DNA from 4 places in the Kitasatospora sp. NPDC056273 genome. Region 3 is predicted to be linked to each of the others. Evidence: riboswitches for the same ligand, from Rfam matches in the RefSeq annotation. Region 3 holds a riboswitch; each other region holds the start of a gene.

Region 1 (4,681 bases), on a different contig from region 3:
TCGACAACCGGGCGCGGACCGCCGTCGCCGTGGTGGAGGGACGGCTGCTGGTCTGGGACTTCCCGAGCGGCCGGCAGCGGTTGCGGCTCGGACCCGTCACGGACCGGGCCGAGGACTCCCACCGGGTCGAACTGAGCCACGACGGCGGTCTCGCCCTGGTCAGCAGCCACGCGCGCGGCACCCTCCAGCTGTGGGACCTGAACACCGGAGAGCTGCGGCAGACGATGACGATGCCGGGCCGCGGTCCCACCGCGATCTGGCTGGAGCCCGAGGGCCGCACCGCGGCGACCGCCTCGCCCGGCCTGACGATCCGGCTGTGGGACCTGCGCAGCGGCCGCGCGGTGCGCACCGTGACCTCGCCGATCGGCGAGGTCCGCTCGCTGGTGCTGAGCGGCGACTCCCGGTACGCCGTCACCGGCGGCGAGGACGGCGCGGTGCGGCTCTGGGACCTGGCCCTGTACCGCTGTGTGCGCACCTTCCGCGAACACAGCCAGCCGGTCGCCGCCGTGATGATGGGCGGGGACGCCGACTGGGCGGTGTCCGCCGGGCAGGACAACACCGCGCGCTGGTGGCGGATCACCCCGGAGCGCCGGTTCCGGGCGAGCATGCAGCTCAGCCGGCCCCGCCGCCACCGAGAGATCGAGCGGGCCGGCGGGCAGGTCGGGGCCCTGCTCGCCGAGGCCGAGCAGGCGTTCGGGTCTCGGCAGTACGCCGCCGCGCTCGACCTGCTCACCCGGGCCCGCTCGACGCCCGGCTATGAGCGTGCGCCGGAGGTGCTGGCCGCATGGCGGCGGCTGGGGAGATCCGTCCGCCGTACCGGGCTGCGCGGGGCGTGGCCGGTGCACACCCTCGGCGGGCAGGGCCACGTGTCCTCGCTCGCCGTGTCGGCGGACGGGCGTACCGCGGCGATCGGCGGTGACCGCCGGGTCGGGCTGTGGAATCCGACCGACGGCACCCCGCTGCGCGCGCTGGACAAGCCCCGGGTCGGCTCGGTCGGCCTGAGCGCCGACGGCCTGCGTGCGGTGGCCGGCGGGGACGCGGTGCTGCAGAGCTGGGAGCTGCCCGGTGGCCGACCGCTCGGCCGGGTCGACGCCCGTGGGCCCGACGGCCGTGCCGAGAGCGGCGAGGCGGGCGTGGTCGGGAACTCGGTCCTGTTCACCGCCGATGCCCGGCAGGCCCTGGTGATCGGCCGGGACGGCGCGCTGCGGCTGTGGGACCTGGACAGCGGCCGCTGCGTGCGGGTGCTCACCGGCGACGGAGAGCGGCCGACCACCGCCGCCGCGATGAGCGCGGATGGCACCCGGGCAGCGAGCGTGGCGCTGTTCGGCGAGATCCAGCTGCACGCCCGGCTCGGCGCTCCGCCGCTGGCGCTGAGTCATCCGGCGTGCGGCTGGCTCTCGTTCGACGCAGACGGCCACCGGCTGCTGTCCGGCAGCGCGTACGGCGACCGCTCGCTGCGGCTGTGGGACGCCGGCACCGGGCAATTCCTCCGCGCCTTCGACTTCGAGGTCCTGCCGTGGGACGCCGGTACCGGGCCGGATGAGCTGTCGGTCCTTCACCTCTCCGCCGGCGGCCGGTTCGCCTATACAGGCCACCGGCTCGGCACCGTGCGGATCTGGGACGCCGACACCGGCCGCTGCCTGCGCGAGCTGGAAGGGGGTGGCGGCCAGGTGTGGAGTCTCACCGCCACCGCGGACGACAGCCTGCTGCTCTTCGGCTGTGCGGACGGCTCGGTGCGGGCGTGGGCGATGGACTGGGAGCTGTCCGCCGGGCAGTGACGATCGGCCAGCCGGGACACCGGCTCAGTTCCGCAGTGGCCGGGCGGGCATTCGGGCTCGGGACGGTACGGTCACCGCCCCACACCGCTGCGCGTCAGCCCCGGGTTCGCACCGGGTTCGCACCGGGTTCCCCCGCTCGGCCACCGCGGACGCGACCGCACAGGTCTGTCGCCCGACGAGGTGATGTGATCGACCTGACGCCCCGTTGACTGCCCGTCGGTCAGCGTGGTCTGATGAACCGATTTTTTGCCCTCGGCATTCAGGGGAAGCCGGTCCAACTCCGGCGCTGACCCGCAACCGTGGACCCACCTGAGGTGGGTGAGCCGGAATGCCTGGACCGGGGGTCTGTTCACAGAGCACTTGCGTCGTCGCGGACTACGACGCGGTTTCGACGGCCCCCGTGCCCGCGGGCGACCGTCGGCTGCGCCGTCGCCTCGCGTGTCGACCGACCAGGGAGTCGTCGTGAGGGTCAGCAGCAATCGCACACGTCACAGGAACCGGGACCTCGCCTCGCTGGTGGTCGCCGGCACCGTCGCCGTCGCCGCCTGCGGCACGGTCCTGCTCGGGTACCCGGGTACCGCCTCGGCCGACCCGATCGAGCAGTGCACGGCGACGACGGGCGCGATCGTCGCCGTCGACTTCACCCACTGGGGCGGCGGCGTCGTCCGGGGCTGCGACGCCCACCCCACGACGGGCATGAACCTGCTGCACAACGCCGGCTTCACCACGACCGGCACCGAGCACGACGGACCGGCCTTCATCTGCCGGCTCGGGACCGGGACCTTCAACGGCGGCGCCCAGTACCCGACACCGGCCGAGGAGCCGTGCGTCAACACCCCGCAGGCCACCGCGTACTGGTCGTACTGGATCGCCGAACCCGGCCAACAGGCCTGGTCCTACAGCCGGTTCGGGGCCGGCACGCAGAAGCCCGAGCCCGGCGAGGTCGAGGCCTGGGTCTACGGCGGCACGGACATCGGCGGCACCAGCGGGGCGCCGAACTTCACCCCGGACTCCGTCCGCGCCAGGAACGGCGGCCCCTCGCCCTCCGCCTCCCCGTCGGCGTCGCCCTCGCCCGCGGTGGCCCTGAGCGCGCCCGCGGGGAGGAAACCCGACGCGGCCAAGGGGAGCGCCTACCTCACCGACCCGTCCCGCCTGATCGACGGCCACTACTACGAGGGCTTCCCGGCCTTCGCCGACTTCGGCCTGACCATCGACGGGGCCTACGCCCTCGCCGCGACCGGCACCGACGACGCCGCGCTGCGCCGGATCGTCGACTTCCTCGACCAGCAGGGCAAGGACGCGAGCGAGCGCACCGTCAACGACTGGACCGCGATCGGCACCGAGTACGCCGGCGGCGGGTCCATCGGCAAGGAGGCGCTGCTCGCCGAGGCCGTCGGCCGCAACCCGCGGGACTTCGGCGGCCACGACCTGATCGCCGCCCTCGCCGCGCTGGTGTGCGCCAAGGCCGACGCGACCACCGGCTGCGCAGCCCCGGGCAACTACGCCTACGCCACCTCCGTCTTCTCCCAGGCGCTCGCCGTCATGGCCCAGCTCCGGGCTGGGGAGTCCACCAGCGTCGCCCCCGCGATCGCCTACCTGAAGGGCCTCCAGCACCCGGACGGCTCCTGGCCGAGCCTGATCCCCGCCACCGGCGACTCCGACGTGGACAGCACGGCGATGGCCGTCATGGCCCTCGCCCTCGTCCCCGGGGACGAGGCCGCCCGGGCGGTCGACCAGGGGCTCGGCTGGCTCGCCGCGCGGCAGCTGCCCGACGGCGGCTTCCCCGGCGCGTCCGGCGACTCCACCAACTCGGCCGCGCTGGCCGTCCAGGGCATGACGCTGCGCCAGGCCGCCTACGGTGGACAGATCGCCAAGGCGCTCGACTTCCTCGCTGGGCAGCAGAACGGCGACGGCGGGTTCAACGTCGCGGCCGCCGGGCAGCGGGGTTCGGACGTCCGCGCGTCCACGCAGGTGCTGGGCGGTGCCACCGGCATCTCCTTCGGGACGCTGTCCCGCGACCTCGCGGGCACGCCGACGCCTACTCCCACCGGGACTCCGACCACCACCCCGACGGGAACGCCCACCCCGACGGTCAGTCCCACCGGGACGCCGACCGGCACCCCGGCGGGCTCGCCCACGACGACCGCGCCGATCCCGGCCACCGACACCCCTTCGTCCGGCGGCATCGACACCCCGAAGGGTGACAGTGCCGCCGGGGCAGGGGGCGTGACGGTGCGGACCGGTTCAGGCGGCCTGGCCAGTACCGGAAGCCAGGTACTGGCACTGACGGCGGGGGCCGGTGCGCTGACCGCGCTCGGCGCCGGGGCCGTCCTCGTCGCCCGTCGCCGCACCGCGGCCGCCCCGGGGCGTCACCGGTGAGCCGGGGGCTCGGCACGCGCCTCGCCCGGCTGTCCGGGGCGGCGTCGCTGACCTTCGCCCTCGCCTTCGGCGGCGTCGCCGCGGGCACCGCCCCGGCCGCCGCGACCCCGTTGCCGATCGAGCAGTGCACCACCACCTCCGGTGCCGTACTCGCCGTGGACTTCGGCACGTGGGGCGGCCCGCTGCTGCGCTCCTGCGGGACCACGCCCACCACCGGGTTCACCCTGCTCAACCAGGGCGGCTGGAAGACCACCGGCACCGGGCACGACGGCCCGGCCTTCATCTGCCGGATCGGCTACAGCGGCTTCCAGGGCGGCAAGCAGTACCCGACGCCGGACCAGGAGAAGTGCGTCCTGACGCCCCCGGCCACCGCGTACTGGTCGTACTGGCACGCCGATCCGGGCCAGAACGAGTGGTCCTACAGCCAGCTCGGCGCGATGCTCTACCAGCCGAAGCCCGGCAGTGTCGACCTGTGGATCTTCGGCGGCACCAACGTCGAGGGCACCGAAGGGCGTCCGACTTTC
Region 2 (4,681 bases), on a different contig from region 3:
CGAGCGAGCCGACGATCCGGTCCTCGGCCACGCCGACCGGCAACTCCACCAGCTGGGAGGGCCGTTCGGAGGAGGACGGGGAGTCGTGCGGCCCGTCCGGGCACTGCGGGTCGGGCGCGGCCGGGTCGCAGGCGAAGCGGCAGTCGTCCACGGTGGCGATGGACGGCAGCAGGCCGGCCAGCGCGCGCACCATGGTCGACTTCGCGGTGCCCTTCTCGCCGCGCACCAGCACGCCGCCCACGGCCGGGGAGACCGCGTTCAGCAGCAGTCCGAGCCGCAGGTCGGCCATGCCGACGATCGCGGTGAACGGATAGCGGACGTCACTCATGCCGTACCCCAGTCCTGTCGTGCCTGACTCTGTGATCGTGCCCGGCCCTGCTGCCCCGCCCGGTTCGGCGGTCCTGCCCAGCCCTGCGTCCGTGTCCGGCTCATGCGTCACTCCCAGGGGCCCCGGGCGGGAGGAACGGCAGCGATCCGGCCGCCGGCACCCCGCCCTCGATCAGCTTCCACAGCGCGTCGGTGTCCGCGTGCTCCTCGATCAGGTCGCCCAGCCGGTCCAGCCGGGCCTCGCGCGCCGCGGCGAAGGAGGTGTCCGGCGCCGGGACGAACGCCCGGCCGGACAACTCGGCGACCTCGCGCAGGAGTTCGCGGCGGAACCCGTCGTTCTCCAGCGCGCCGTGCCAGGTCGTGCCCCAGACCGGGCCGACCCGGCAGCCGTCCAGGAAGGGACTGCCCCCCTCCACGGTCACCACCCCGTGGTGGATCTCGTAGCCCTCGACCCGCTGCCCGAACGCCTCGCCGACCGGCCGCGCCAGCACCTTCTCGACGCCGAACCGCACCCGCGTCGGCAGCAGGCCGAGGCCGTCGACGGCGCCCGCCTTCGACTCGACCTCGTCCACGATCGAGTGCGCCAGCATCTGGTAGCCGCCGCAGACCCCGAGGACCGGCAGTCCGGCCGCCACCCGCGCTTTCAGGGCCGGCTCCAGGCCGCGCTCGCGCAGCCAGGCGAGGTCCGCGACGGTGGCCCGGGTACCGGGCAGCACCACCAGGTCGGCGTCGGCCAGCTCCTCCGGCCTGGTCGCCCAGCGGACCAGCACGCCCGGCTCCTGCGCGAGCGCGTCCATGTCGGTGAAGTTGGACAGCCGGGGGAAGCGCACCACGGCCACCCGCAGCACGTCCGCGCCGAGCGGCCCGGGCCCGTCCGCCCGGTCCGCCACGGTGGACAGGTCCAGCGAGTCCTCGGCGTCCAGCCAGAGCCCGGGCAGCATCGGCAGCGTGCCCAGCACCGGACGGCCGGTCAGCTCGTGCAGCATCTCCAGCCCGGGCGCCAGCAGCCGCGCGTCGCCGCGGAACTTGTTGACGAACCAGCCCGCCACGTGCCGCTGGTCCTCCGCCGACAGCAGCGCCAGCGTCCCGTACATCGCCGCGAAGACCCCGCCGCGGTCGATGTCCCCGACCACCACCACCGGCAGGGCGGCGGCCGTGGCCAGGCCCATGTTGGCGATGTCGCGGTCGCGCAGGTTGATCTCGGCGGGCGATCCCGCGCCCTCGCAGACCACCACGTCGTAGCGGCCGCGCAGGTCGGCCAGGCACTCCAGGGCGCGCTCCAGCAGGACGGGCTTGCGCTCGCGGTAGTCCAGCGCGCCGACCTCGGCCACCGGCCGGCCGAGCAGCACCACCTGGCTGCGGCCGTCCGCGCCCGGCTTGAGCAGCACCGGGTTCATCGCCGCCTCCGGCTCCACCCGGGCGGCCTGCGCCTGCATCGCCTGGGCGCGGCCGATCTCGGCGCCGTCGGCGGTGACGAAGGAGTTGAGCGACATGTTCTGCGCCTTGAACGGCGCGACCCGTACGCCCTGGCGGGCGAGCCACCGGCAGATCCCGGCCGTCACCACGCTCTTGCCCGCGTCCGAGGTCGTCCCCGCGACCAGCAGTGCGTTGCTCATGCCCGTCCCCTCTTCTTCAGCAGTGCCCGCAGCAGGACGTGCCCCGCGACCGTCGTACCCAGCGCCAGTGCGCCCACCCGCCGGGAGAGCGCGCAGGCCCGCTCGATGTCGTCCACCGTCACCGGCCGCAGCTCCGCGCCCAGGACGGGCCGGTGCTCCACCCGCTCGCCGTACCGCAGCGTGCCGCCCAGTCGGACGCCCACCGCGCCGGCGAACGCCGATTCGGCCTGGCCCGCGTTCGGGCTCGGGTGCGCGGAGCCGTCGCGCCGCCAGACCCGCCAGGCGGTCCGGGGCTCGGGGGCGGCGGCCACCGTCAGCAGCGCCGTCAGCCGGGCGCCCGGCCAGCCCGCCACGTCGTCCAGCCGGGCCGAGGCCCAGCCGAACCGGGCGTAGCGGGGCGAGCGGTGGCCGACCATGGCGTCCAGGGTGTTCACGGCGCGGAAGGCCAGCAGGCCGGGGGTGCCGGCCAGGGCGCCCCAGGTCAGCGCGTTCACCACGGCGTCGGCGGTGTTCTCGGCCACCGACTCGACCACCGCCCGGGCGATCTGCTGCCCGTCCAGCGCGCTCGGGTCCCGCCCGCACAGGTGCGGCAGCCGCTCCCGGGCGGCGGCGAGGTCGCCGGCGGCCAGCGAGCGGCCGATGGTGCGGGCCTCCCGGGTCAGCGAGGTGCCGCCGAGCACCGTCCAGGTCGCGGCCGCCGCCAGCGCCGCCCGGCCCAGCGGGCGCCGGCCCACCGTACGGTCCAGGGCGAACGCGCCCGCCGCGACCGCGCCCACGCACAGCGCGGTGTACCCGGCCCCGGCGGCGCGGTCGTCGCGCCACAGCCGCCGCTCCAGCCGGGTCGCGGCGCTGCCGAAGAAGGCCACCGGGTGGCCCCGGCGGGGGTCGGCGAAGCGGGCGTCGGCGGCGTAGCCCGCGGCGGCGCCGAGTGCGAACACGGCGGCGCGGGCCAGCGGGCGCGAGGCTCGGGTCAGCGGGCGCGGAGCGGGGGAAGGCGCGCGCGGGGTCATCGGCCGCACGGCGGAGGGCAGCTCGGAGTCCGGCCGGGCGGGGCAGCCTGCATCGCGTGCGTGTCCTCACTCAGGGTCCGCGCCCTGGATCGACGTGACGGCGGCGAGAGTCTCCTGGCTTCCGGGTCGAACGCACCCCCGGAGCCTTCCAGCGGCCGTCGACGGCCCGCCGTGGCGATGTTCCGAGCGTGCTCCCCGGTGACAGTGGCGGGACCGCGCCGGACTTCCACCGGCTTCCTCTCCATGCCTCCGTTTGGCCCCAGGATCCCATCACGGGCCCGAACCGGGAGTCAACCGAGGTCACGGAGGGGTTGGTCACACGGGGACGCCGCTGACGCCCGGTCGGATCGCCCGGCGCGGCCCCGCCCCGACCCCCGCCACCGGCACCCCCTGAGTACCGCCCTGAGCACCCCGGGAGCGCCCGCCGGGTGACCCGGACGGCCCAGCCCGGTGGCCGGTCGGGCGGAGCGCCGGTGAACTGGGGCTCGAACACCGTCCGGTCCGTGAAGAACGTCCGTGAACAACGTCCGTGAACAACAGAGCGGGGAGCGAGATGCGTTGGGGAACCGCCGCCGTCGTGGCGGCCGCCGCGGTGGGGGCCGCCGTGCTGGTGGTCGGCCGCCGGGCCTCCGAGCGGATGGTCCGTCCGGTGACCGCCGTCCAGGAGTCCGGGCCGGTCCAGGTCCGCGCCCTCGCCGCCGGCCGGGTCACCTTCACCCGCGGCCCCGCGAGCCTGCGCCCCGGCCGCTGGGCGGTGGAGTGGGCGGACGGCGGGCACGCGGTCGTCGAGGAGGTGCTGCACGCCGACGAACAGGGCGTCACCCGCCGACTGGTCCGCGCCGACCGGGGCACCCTCGTCCCCGGCACCGAGGTCCGCTTCACCCCGCGGGTCCACCTCGGCGACCCCACCGAGGCGCTCGGCCTCGCCTTCGCCGACACCACCGCCGACGGCGAGCTCGGCGCCCTCCCCGCCTGGCGGCTCGACGGCAAGCGCGGCACCTGGGTGATCCTGGTGCACGGCCCCGGCGACGACCGCCGGCAGACCCTCCCGGTGCTCCCCGTCCTCGACCGGCTCGGCCTGCCCGCCCTCGCCGTCACCCACCGCGGCGACCGGGGCGCCCCCGCCTCCCCGGACGGGCTCAGCCACTTCGGCGAGACCGAGTGGCGCGACATCGAGGCGGCGGTACGGCTGGCGCTCGACAGCGGCGCGGGCAAGGTGATCCTGTACGGCTGGTCCGTCGGCGCGACCATCGTGCTGCAGACCGTGGCCCGCTCCGCCTGGTCGCACGCCGTCCGCGGCCTGATCCTCGACTCGCCCGTGCTCGACCTGCCCGCCTCCGCCCGCCGGGACGCCGCCCGGGCCGGCTTCCAGGGCGTCGCCGCCGAGCTCGGCGCCCTCGCCGCCGAGGGCCGCACCGGGGTCGACCTCGCCGACTTCGGCCGCATCGCCGACGGCACCGACCTGCGGGTGCCGACCCTCCTCCTGCACAGCCCCGAGGACCGGATCGCGCCCTTCGGCACCGCCGAGAAGCTGGCCGCCGCCCGCCGCGACGTGGTGAGCCTCCAGCCCTTCCCCGGTGCCGACCACGCCACCCTCTGGAACACCGCCCCCGACCGCTACACCGAACTCCTCCGCCGCTGGCTCACCCCGCTCCTCTAGGGGCTCAACCACCCCCCCTGTGCGCGAGGGCGTTTTCGGCTGGTCCCCGCCGCTTTTCCCGGTGCGAT
Region 3 (4,681 bases):
ACCACCTCGCTGGTCTCCGTGATCTCCCTGGAGGAGATCTTCCGGGCCGGCCAGGTCATCTACTCCCGGAACTACCAGAACATCCCGCTGCTGATCGTGGTCAGCCTCTGGTACCTGTTCTTCACCTCGGTGCTGACCATCGGCCAGTACTACATCGAGCGCCACTACGCCCGAGGTTCCAACCGCACCCTCCCGCCCACCCCGCTGCAGCGGCTGCGGAGGCTGTTCGCCGGGAAGCCCGCCCCCAGGACGACCGCCGACGTCGTCCCGGGGCTCGAGGGAGGTGGTCACGTATGACCGATCCGACCAAGTCCCCCGCCGACGGCGCCGCGTCCGGCGAGCCGATGGTCCGCGCCGAGAACGTGCACAAGTCGTACGGCCCGGTCGAGGTGCTCAAGGGCATCGACCTGGAGGTCAGGCAGGGCGAGGTGTTCTGCCTCATCGGCCCGTCCGGCTCCGGCAAGTCGACCTTCCTGCGGTGCATCAACCACCTGGAGAAGATCAACGGCGGCCGCCTCTGGGTGGACGGCGAGCTGGTCGGCTACCGGCAGAAGGGCGACCGGCTGCACGAGCTCAGGGACCGCGAGGTCGCCCTCAAGCGGCGCGACATCGGCATGGTCTTCCAGCGCTTCAACCTGTTCCCGCACATGACCGCCGTCGAGAACGTCATGGAGGCGCCGGTCCAGGTCAAGGGCGAGAGCCGGGCCGACGCCCGCGAGCGCGGGATGGCCCTGCTGGAGCGGGTCGGCCTCGCCGACAAGGCGAAGAACTACCCCTCGCAGCTCTCCGGCGGCCAGCAGCAGCGCGTGGCGATCGCCCGCGCGCTGGCCATGAAGCCCAAGCTGATGCTCTTCGACGAGCCGACCTCCGCGCTCGACCCGGAGCTGGTCGGCGACGTCCTCGACGTCATGCGCGGCCTCGCCGAGGAGGGCATGACCATGGTGGTCGTCACCCACGAGATGGGCTTCGCCCGCGAGGTCGGCGACGCGCTGGTGTTCATGGACGGCGGGGTGGTGGTCGAGTCCGGCAACCCCCGCGAGGTGCTCACCGACCCGCAGCACGAGCGCACCAGGGCCTTCCTCTCCAAGGTGCTCTGAGCCCGTACGCCCGGCGCCCGGCAGGTCACTCCTGCCGGGCGCCGTCGTTTTGCCCGCCCAGGTAATAGGCTGGAGGCAGTCAGCCCGTTACCGACCCCCCTGGAAGGACCCCTGTGGAGCTCGCCGCCTACGCCGATCTCGCCGTCCGGCTGGTGAACACCGAGGAGCCCGAGCGCGGCACCGACTCGCTGACCTCCGTGGAGGCGGTGCGCGGTCTCTTCTCCGACTCCTCGCGGGCCCGCTCGCTCGCCGACGAGTCCGACGTGCCCCGGCTGCGGGCGGTGCGGACCCGGCTGCGCGGGGTCTTCGAGGCCGCCGCCGGCGGGGACGAGATCCGCGGCGTCGACCTGCTGAACAGCCTGCTGATGGAGTACCCGGTCAGCCCGCTGATCTCCGGGCACGACTACCTGGACGACGCCGGGCGGCCGCGCTGGCACCTGCACCTGGCCGACAACTCCCCCACCGCCACCGCCCACTTCAGCGCGGTCGCCTGCATGGGCCTGGCCGTCCACCTCACCGAGCTGGGCGCCGACCGGCTCGGCATCTGCCAGGCCGCGCCCTGCCGCAACGCCTACCTGGACACCTCGACCAACCGCTCCCGCCGCTACTGCTCGGACCGCTGCGCGACCCGCGCCAACGTGGCCGCCTACCGGGCCCGCAAGCGCCTGGAGGCGGAGGCGGCGGCCCGGGCGTAGCGGCCCGCTAGACCTCCTCGACCCAGGCGCCGAGCCGGCGGGCCAGGCCCGGCACCCGGGCCAGCCGCGGGGTGAGCAGCAGCCGCTCCAGCCGGCGCCCCGGCGCCAGCCAGACCGGGCTCGGGCGCAGCCGCAGCAGCACCCGGCCGAGCACCAGCTCGTCCGGGACGGCGCCGTAGCTGCGGCTGTCGCTGTCCACCGGGCGGTTGTCGGAGAGCAGCCACCAGCCCGTGGCCCGGCGCTCGGCGGCCCGCTTCACCACCAGCAGGTCCTGCTGGAAGGGGTGCCGGAAGACCACCACCGCGCCGGGCCGGATCGGCGCGCCGTAGCGGACCAGCAGCCGGTCGCCCTCGCGCAGGGTCGGGACCATCGACGGCCCCGCCACGTCGACCAGACCGAACGGCAGCGCGCCGCCCGGGCCGCGCTCCCCCGCCCCGGCGCCCTCCGCTCGCGTGCTCCGCGCCACGACTCCTCCTCCCGCCCCCGCTCGCGCCCCCAGTCTGCCGTACGGACCGCCGTCCGTCCGATGTCCGGATTGCGCCGGTTCCCGGTCCGTCTTTCGCCCTAGGCCCACCGCCCGATCGCGAAACCGGGAGGGCGGAAGGGTAATCTCGGGCGCGGGAAGACGATCTAAGGAAGGACTCCCATGTTCTCTCGTCTGTTTGCACCGCGCGCCACCGTCCACGCCCACTGCGACCTGCCCTGCGGCGTCTACGACCCCGCGCAGGCCAAGCTGGAGGCCGAGTCGGTCAAGGCCACCCAGGAGAAGTACCAGGCCAACGAGGACCCGCACTTCCGCGCCCGCGCCGTCATCATCAAGGAGCAGCGCGCCGAGGCCGTCAAGCACCACATCTCGGTGCTGTGGAGCGACTACTTCAAGGCCCCGCACTTCGAGAAGTACCCGCAGCTGCACCAGCTGATCAACGACACCCTGAAGGCCGCCTCGGCCGCCAAGGCGTCCACGGACCCGGCCACCGGCCAGGCCCTGCTCGACCTGATCGCCCAGGTCGACAAGATCTTCTGGGAGACCAAGCAGGCCTGAGCCTGACGCGTCGCCACCCGACCGCCCCCGTCCGCACCGCCGAACGGGGGCGGTCGTGCGTTCACGTCCGACCCGGCTAGGTAAGGGTTGCCTGCCCTGAGTGGCTGTTATGCTGCCAGGGCGTCCGAGGGGGAAGTCCGGTGCGAATCCGGCGCTGACCCGCAACGGTGAGCACGGCCCGTACCCGCCCGTACGGCCGCGCCAGCCCGATCGCCCTCGGCCGCCGACCTCCCGACAACTCGCCGCGGACTGCGAGGGGAACGGCGCCCCGGCACGCCCCCGGCCCGCGCCCGCCCCGGCGCGCTCCCGGCCCGAGGCAAGGCGCACCCGTGAACCGCGCACCCGTCAACCGTGCAGTCGGCCCGCCCGCTCGCCGAATACCCGTCGTCCCGCTCGCCGCCGGACTCGCCGCCGCCCTGCTGCTCTCCCTGGTCTGCGGGGTCGCCCTCGGCTCCTCCGGGCTCGGCCTGCCCCGGGTGCTGCGGCTCCTGGGCGCCGGGCTGACGGGCGGCCGGCTGGACGCGGACGAGGCGGCCGCGTACGCGATCGTCTGGGAGATCCGGCTGCCGCGCACCGTGCTGGCCGCCGTGGTCGGCGCCGGGCTGGCCGCCTGCGGGGTCGCCGTCCAGGCCCTGGTGCGCAACGCGCTGGCGGACCCCTTCGTGCTCGGCATCTCCTCCGGCGCGGCCGTCGGCGCCAATGCCGTGATGCTGTTCGGCGCCTTCGCCTCGCTCGGGGTGTGGGCGATCTCCGCCTCCGCCTTCGGCTCCGCGCTGGCCGCCATGACCCTGGTCTACGTCGCGGCCCGCACCGCGTACGGGCTCACCCCGCTGCGGCTGGTGCTCACCGGCACCGCGCTGTCCTACGGCTTCTCCGCCGCCACCACCCTGATGGTCTTCGCCGCCGACCGCGGCGAGGCCGCCCGGGACGTCATGATGTGGCTGCTCGGCAGCCTCGGCGGCGCCACCTGGGGCAAGGTGCCGATCGCCGCCGTCACCGTGCTGGCCGGGCTCGCCTACCTGGCCTGCACCGCCGGGCGGCTGGACGCGCTCGCGATGGGCGACGAGACCTCCGCCTCGCTCGGCGTGGACCCGGACCGGCTGCGCCGCGAGCTGTTCGTGGTGACCGCCGCCGTCACCGGCACCGTGGTCGCGGTCAGCGGGGCGATCGGCTTCGTCGGGCTGCTGATGCCGCACCTGGCGCGGATGCTGGTCGGCGCAGGGCACCGCCGGGTGCTGGTGGTCGCGCCGCTCGCCGGGGCGCTGCTGCTGGTCTGGGTGGACATCGCCTCGCGCACCCTGCTGGCGCCCGCCGAACTGCCCGTCGGGGTGTTCACCGCGGTGCTCGGCGTGCCCGCCTTCCTGGTGATGATGCGCCGCCGCGGCCAGGCCTTCGGAGGTGCCCGGTGACCGCGACGACCGACCCGACCCCGGTGCACGCCCAGGACCTCGCCGTCGACGGCGTCTCGGTGGAGCTGGCCGGCACCCGGCTGGTCCACGAGGTGAGCCTGGCGGCCGCCGCCGGGCAGGTGGTCGGGCTGATCGGCCCCAACGGCAGCGGCAAGTCGACCCTGCTGCGCTGCGTCTACCGGGTGCTGAAGCCGGCCGGCGGCGTGGTCCGGCTGGCCGGCGACGACCTGCACGCCCTCACCGCCCGCGAGAGCGCCCGCCGGGTGGCCGCGCTGACCCAGGAGCACTCCGCCGAGTTCGACTTCACCGTCGCCGAGGTGGTCGCCATGGGCCGGCTGCCGCACCGCCGCGGCTTCGGCGCCCAAGTCGACGGGGACGAGCGGCGCTGCGCCGAGGCGCTGCGCAAGGTCCGGGCCGGGCACCTCGCCGAGCGGGGCT
Region 4 (4,681 bases), on a different contig from region 3:
ACGCCCGTCCTGCGCGACGTCGACCTGCACATCCCGGAGGGCGAGCTCTGCCTGGTGGTCGGCCGCACCGGCGTCGGCAAGTCGACCCTGCTCGGCGCCGTCAACGGCCTGGTGCCGCACTTCACCGGCGGCACCCTGCGCGGCCGGGTCACCGTGGACGGCCGCGACACCGCCCACCACCCGCCGCGCGAACTCGCCGACGTGGTCGGCGTGGTCGGGCAGGACCCGCTGGCCGGCTTCACCACCGACACGGTGGAGGAGGAACTGGCGTACGTCATGGAGCAGTTGGCGATCCCGCCGGAGACCATGCGCAAGCGGGTCGAGGAGACCCTGGACCTGCTCGGCCTGGCCGACCTGCGCCACCGGGCCCTGTACGAGCTCTCCGGCGGCCAGCAGCAGCGCGTCGCCATCGGCTCGGTGCTCACCGCGCACCCGCGCGTCCTGGTGCTGGACGAGCCGACCTCCGCGCTCGACCCGACCGCCGCCGAGGAGGTGCTGGCCGCGATCACCCGGCTGGTCCACGACCTCGGCGTGACCGTCCTGTTGGCCGAGCACCGCCTGGAGCGGGTCGTCCAGTACGCCGACCGGGTCGCCTACCTGCCCGGCGACGGGACGGTCGTGCACGGCCCCCCGGCCGAGGTCTTCCGGGACACCGCGATCGCGCCGCCCGTCGTCGACCTCGGCCGACTGGCCGGCTGGCGGCCGCTGCCGCTGTCCGTCCGGGACGCCCGCCGGGCCGCCGCGCCGCTGCGGGAGCGGCTCACGGACCTGCCGGTTCCCCCGCCGCGCCGGGCAGCGGTGGCGGGGGAACCGGTGCTGGAGGCGACGGGGGTCGTCGTCCGGTACGGGCCGGTGGCCGCCGTCCGGGACGTCCGGCTGGAGCTGCGGGCGGGCGAGGTCACGGCGCTGATGGGCCGCAACGGCTCCGGCAAGTCCTCGCTCCTGTGGGCGCTCCAGGGCTCCGGGCCCCGCCAGGGCGGTAGCGTGAAGGTCACCGGCGCCGGGGGCGGCCCGGCCGCGGACCCCAAGCGGCTGCCCGCGGCCCGGGCCCGGCAGCTGGTCGGGCTCGTCCCGCAGACCCCCACCGACCTGCTGTACCTGGAGACGGTCGCCCAGGAACTCGCCCAGAGCGACCTCGAAGCCGACGGCGTCGGCGGGCCGACCGCACGGCAGGTCCTCGACCGCCTGGCTCCCGGGATCCCGGACGGCACCCACCCCCGGGACCTCTCCGAGGGGCAGAAGCTGGCCCTCGTCCTGGCGATCCAACTCGCCGCCGCACCAAGGGTCGTGCTGCTGGACGAACCCACCCGGGGGCTCGACTACCAGGCGAAGGAGGCGCTCACCGGCATCGTGGACGCCCTCGCCGCCGAAGGCCGTACGGTCGTCGTCTCCACCCACGACGTCGAGTTCGTCGCCTCCGCCGCCGACCGCGTCGTGGTGATGGCCGAGGGCGAGATCGTCGCCGACGGGCCCACCGCCGAGGTCATCGTCGCCTCGCCCACCTTCGCCCCGCAGACCGCCAAGATCCTCGCCCCGCTCGGCTACCTGACGGCACGTCAGGTCGCGGCGGCCGTGGAAGCGGTGGAGGCCGCCCGGTGACCGCCGTCCGGATCCCCGGCCGGGCCCGCGTCGTCGTCGCCCTGGCCGCCTTCATCGGGCTGGTGGCCTTCACCTGGCCGTTCGTCGTCGCGCCCGGGCGGTTCGGCTCCAACTACGCCCCGCCGCTGATCTTCGGCGCCCTGCTGGTCCTGGTGCTCGCCGTCGTCGTCGCGGAGATCTCCGCGGGCGGCATCGACGCCAAGGCCCTCGCCATGCTCGGCGTCCTGTCCGCCGTCAACGCCGGACTCCGCCCGCTCGGCGCCGGGACCGCCGGAGTGGAGACGGTCTTCTTCATCCTGGTGCTGGCCGGCCGGGTCTTCGGCCCCGGCTTCGGCTTCACCCTCGGCTGCACCTCGCTGTTCGCCTCCGCGCTGCTCACCGGCGGCGTCGGCCCCTGGATGCCGTACCAGATGTTCGGCTGCGCCTTCGTCGGCATGCTCGCCGGACTGCTGCCGGGGGCCGGGCGGCGCTGGGAGGTGCCGCTGCTGGCCGGGTACGGGGCGTTCTCCGGCTACCTCTTCGGCTTCCTGCTGAACCTCTCCTTCTGGCCGTTCTCCACCGACCCGAACAGCTCGATCGCCTACCTGCCGGGCCTGCCCTTCACCGAGCAGTGGCACCGCTACCTGCTGTTCGACCTGGCCACCTCGCTCGGCTGGGACACCGGCCGCGCCGTCACCACCTTCACCGCCGTGCTCGTCGTCGGGCCGGCCGTCCTCACCGTCTTCCGCCGCGCGGCCCGCCGCGCCAACTTCGAGCCCACGGTGCGCTTCGAGGCCCCGCCCGGCCCGCACGCCCCATCCGGCCAGGACGCCACGCCCGGCCCGGACACCACGGCGGGGCCGCCGACCGCCGCGCGGCCCACCGGCCCGGCGCACCCCTGAACCGAAAGGCCGACCATCGTGCCCAAGCCCGCGAAGCACCGGACGATGACGCTGGACGGGGTCGTCGTCGTCGTCCTGACCCCGGAACAGCACGCCGCACTGGAATCCGCCCGCCGCCAGCTGGGCGGGGCGCAGGCGCAGGTCGCCAGGATGAGGTCAGACCTCCAGCGGGGACGGCGGCTGCTGGGCGAAGCCGAACGGCTACTGGCGGGCATCCCCGCCGACCAGCGCGCGCGACTGGACGCCCGGCTGGGGCCGGGACGCGGCCTGACCGGACTGCTCGCGGACATCCGCGCCGCCCTGCCCGGCACGCCGGACACCCCGACGCGGACCTGACCACCGGCCCCGCGAGCCGTGGTGGCGTCCCACCATCCGGACGGGTTCCGAGATTCCCGCGCCGGGCCCGGTGTTTTGCCCCTAAGCTGACGGCGCAGCTGGTTCGCCCTGTCCGCCAGGCAGGGCGTCGCAAGAGGGAACCCGGTGACGCCTTTCGACTGGCCAGTCCGGGACTGCCCCGCAGCGGTGAGTGGGAACGACCGCCGTCATACGCACTGGACCCGGGACGGGTCTGGGAAGCGACGGCCAGTAGGTGTCCGCCCTTCACGGGACGGACGCGCCCGCGAGTCCGAAGACCTGCCACTGCCCGCCCGCGGACGACCCGCGCGCGGCTATCCGGTGACCTCGTGGGCGGGTCGGCGACCATACCAGGCGGACCAGGCCCGTACGTTCCCGTGACGGCCGCCGCCGGGTACGTCATCCCTTCGCGCCCTCGTGCCGTCTCCGGGTACCTGAGGAGAACAGACTCGCGAAGGAGAGTCCCTTGACCACGAAGTCCGCAGCCGCGGCGAGCGTCGCCACCGCGTACGGCTACCCCCGCCAGGGCCGGGGCCGGGAGCTCAAGAAGGCCATCGAGGGCTACTGGAAGGGCTCGGTCACCGCCGAGGTGTTGCTGGCGACCGCCGCCGACCTGCGCCGGGGGAACTGGCAGCAGCTCGCCGACTCCGGCGTCGAAGAGGTCCCGACCGGTGACTTCTCGCTCTACGACCACGTGCTGGACACCACCGTCGCCGTCGGCGCGATCCCGCCCCGGCACCGGGCCGCCGTCGAAGCCGACCCGCTGGACGGGTACTTCGCCATGGCGCGCGGCAACCAGGACGTCGCCCCGCTGGAGATGACCAAGTGGTTCGACACCAACTACCATTACCTGGTGCCGGAGTTGGGGCCGGACACGGTGTTCACGGCGAACCCGGCCAAGGCGGTGGGCGAGCTGCGCGAGGCGCTGCTGCTCGGCCACGCGGCCCGGCCGGTGCTGGTCGGGCCGGTCACCTACCTGCTGCTCGCCAAGCCGGCGCCCGGGGTGGCCGCCGACTTCCAGCCGATCACCCTGCTGGACCGGCTGCTGCCCGTCTACGCGGAGCTGCTGGCCGGGTTGCGCGCCGCCGGCGCCGACTGGGTGCAGCTGGACGAGCCCGCGCTGGTCCAGGACCGCACCCCGGCCGAGCTCAACGCCGCCGCCCGCGCCTACCGCGAGCTGGGCGCCCTCACCGACCGGCCCAAGCTGCTGGTCGCCAGCTACTTCGACCGGCTCGGCGACGCCCTGCCGGTCCTGGCGAAGGCCCCGATCGAGGGCCTGGCACTGGACTTCACCGGGCCGGCCGCCGCCAACCTGGAGGACCTCGCCGCCGCCGGCGGCCTGCCCGGCAAGCGACTGGTGGCGGGGGTGATCGACGGGCGCAACATCTGGATCAACGACCTGGAGAAGTCCCTCACGACCCTGGCGACCCTGCTGGGCCTCGCCGACACCGTCGACGTCGCGCCGTCCTGCTCCCTGCTGCACGTGCCGATCGACGCCACCCTCGAACGCGACATCGACCCGCAGATCGCCCGCTGGCTGGCCTTCGCCAAGCAGAAGGCCACCGAGGCGGCGCTGCTCGCCCGCGGCCTGCGCGAGGGCACCGGCGCGATCGCCGCCGACCTCGCGGCCAACCGGGCCGACCTGGCCTCCCGCGCGGGCTCGCCGATCACCCGCGACCCGGCGGTGCGCGCCCGGATCGCCGCCGTCACCGACGCGGACGCCCGCCGCGCCCAGGCCTACCCGCAGCGGGCCGAGGCCCAGCGCGCCCGGCTCGGCCTGCCGCTGCTGCCGACCACCACCATCGGCTCCTTCCCGCAGACCACCGAACTGCGCGTCGCCCGGGCCG

The links. Region 3 has a riboswitch for cobalamin ahead of ACFCY1_RS34265 (iron ABC transporter permease). Riboswitches for the same ligand answer to the same signal wherever they lie in the genome.
Region 1: another riboswitch for cobalamin. It lies ahead of ACFCY1_RS37135 (prenyltransferase/squalene oxidase repeat-containing protein); the one in region 3 lies ahead of ACFCY1_RS34265 (iron ABC transporter permease).
Region 2: another riboswitch for cobalamin. It lies ahead of ACFCY1_RS03010 (cobalamin biosynthesis protein); the one in region 3 lies ahead of ACFCY1_RS34265 (iron ABC transporter permease).
Region 4: another riboswitch for cobalamin. It lies ahead of metE (5-methyltetrahydropteroyltriglutamate--homocysteine S-methyltransferase); the one in region 3 lies ahead of ACFCY1_RS34265 (iron ABC transporter permease).

The regions. Positions count from the first base shown of each region.
Region 1 covers NZ_JBHJSJ010000072.1:2,173-6,853, forward strand. The annotation lists gene ACFCY1_RS37130 (WD40 repeat domain-containing serine/threonine protein kinase) at 1-1,778, shown strand, start outside; cobalamin riboswitch at 1,824-1,911, opposite strand; cobalamin riboswitch at 2,006-2,133, shown strand; gene ACFCY1_RS37135 (prenyltransferase/squalene oxidase repeat-containing protein) at 2,241-4,157, shown strand; gene ACFCY1_RS37140 (hypothetical protein) at 4,154-4,681, shown strand, end outside.
Region 2 covers NZ_JBHJSJ010000002.1:319,087-323,767, forward strand. The annotation lists gene ACFCY1_RS03000 (putative cobaltochelatase) at 1-328, opposite strand, end outside; gene ACFCY1_RS03005 (cobyric acid synthase) at 429-1,943, opposite strand; gene ACFCY1_RS03010 (cobalamin biosynthesis protein) at 1,940-2,953, opposite strand; cobalamin riboswitch at 3,061-3,194, opposite strand; gene ACFCY1_RS03015 (alpha/beta hydrolase) at 3,507-4,613, shown strand.
Region 3 covers NZ_JBHJSJ010000057.1:41,617-46,297, reverse strand. The annotation lists gene ACFCY1_RS34290 (amino acid ABC transporter permease) at 1-297, shown strand, start outside; gene ACFCY1_RS34285 (amino acid ABC transporter ATP-binding protein) at 294-1,097, shown strand; gene ACFCY1_RS34280 (CGNR zinc finger domain-containing protein) at 1,211-1,792, shown strand; gene sodX (nickel-type superoxide dismutase maturation protease) at 1,800-2,162, opposite strand; gene sodN (superoxide dismutase, Ni) at 2,439-2,834, shown strand; cobalamin riboswitch at 2,916-3,041, shown strand; gene ACFCY1_RS34265 (iron ABC transporter permease) at 3,164-4,243, shown strand; gene ACFCY1_RS34260 (ABC transporter ATP-binding protein) at 4,240-4,681, shown strand, end outside.
Region 4 covers NZ_JBHJSJ010000072.1:8,702-13,382, forward strand. The annotation lists gene ACFCY1_RS37150 (ABC transporter ATP-binding protein) at 1-1,599, shown strand, start outside; gene ACFCY1_RS37155 (ECF transporter S component) at 1,596-2,480, shown strand; gene ACFCY1_RS37160 (hypothetical protein) at 2,499-2,816, shown strand; cobalamin riboswitch at 2,916-3,119, shown strand; gene metE (5-methyltetrahydropteroyltriglutamate--homocysteine S-methyltransferase) at 3,301-4,681, shown strand, end outside.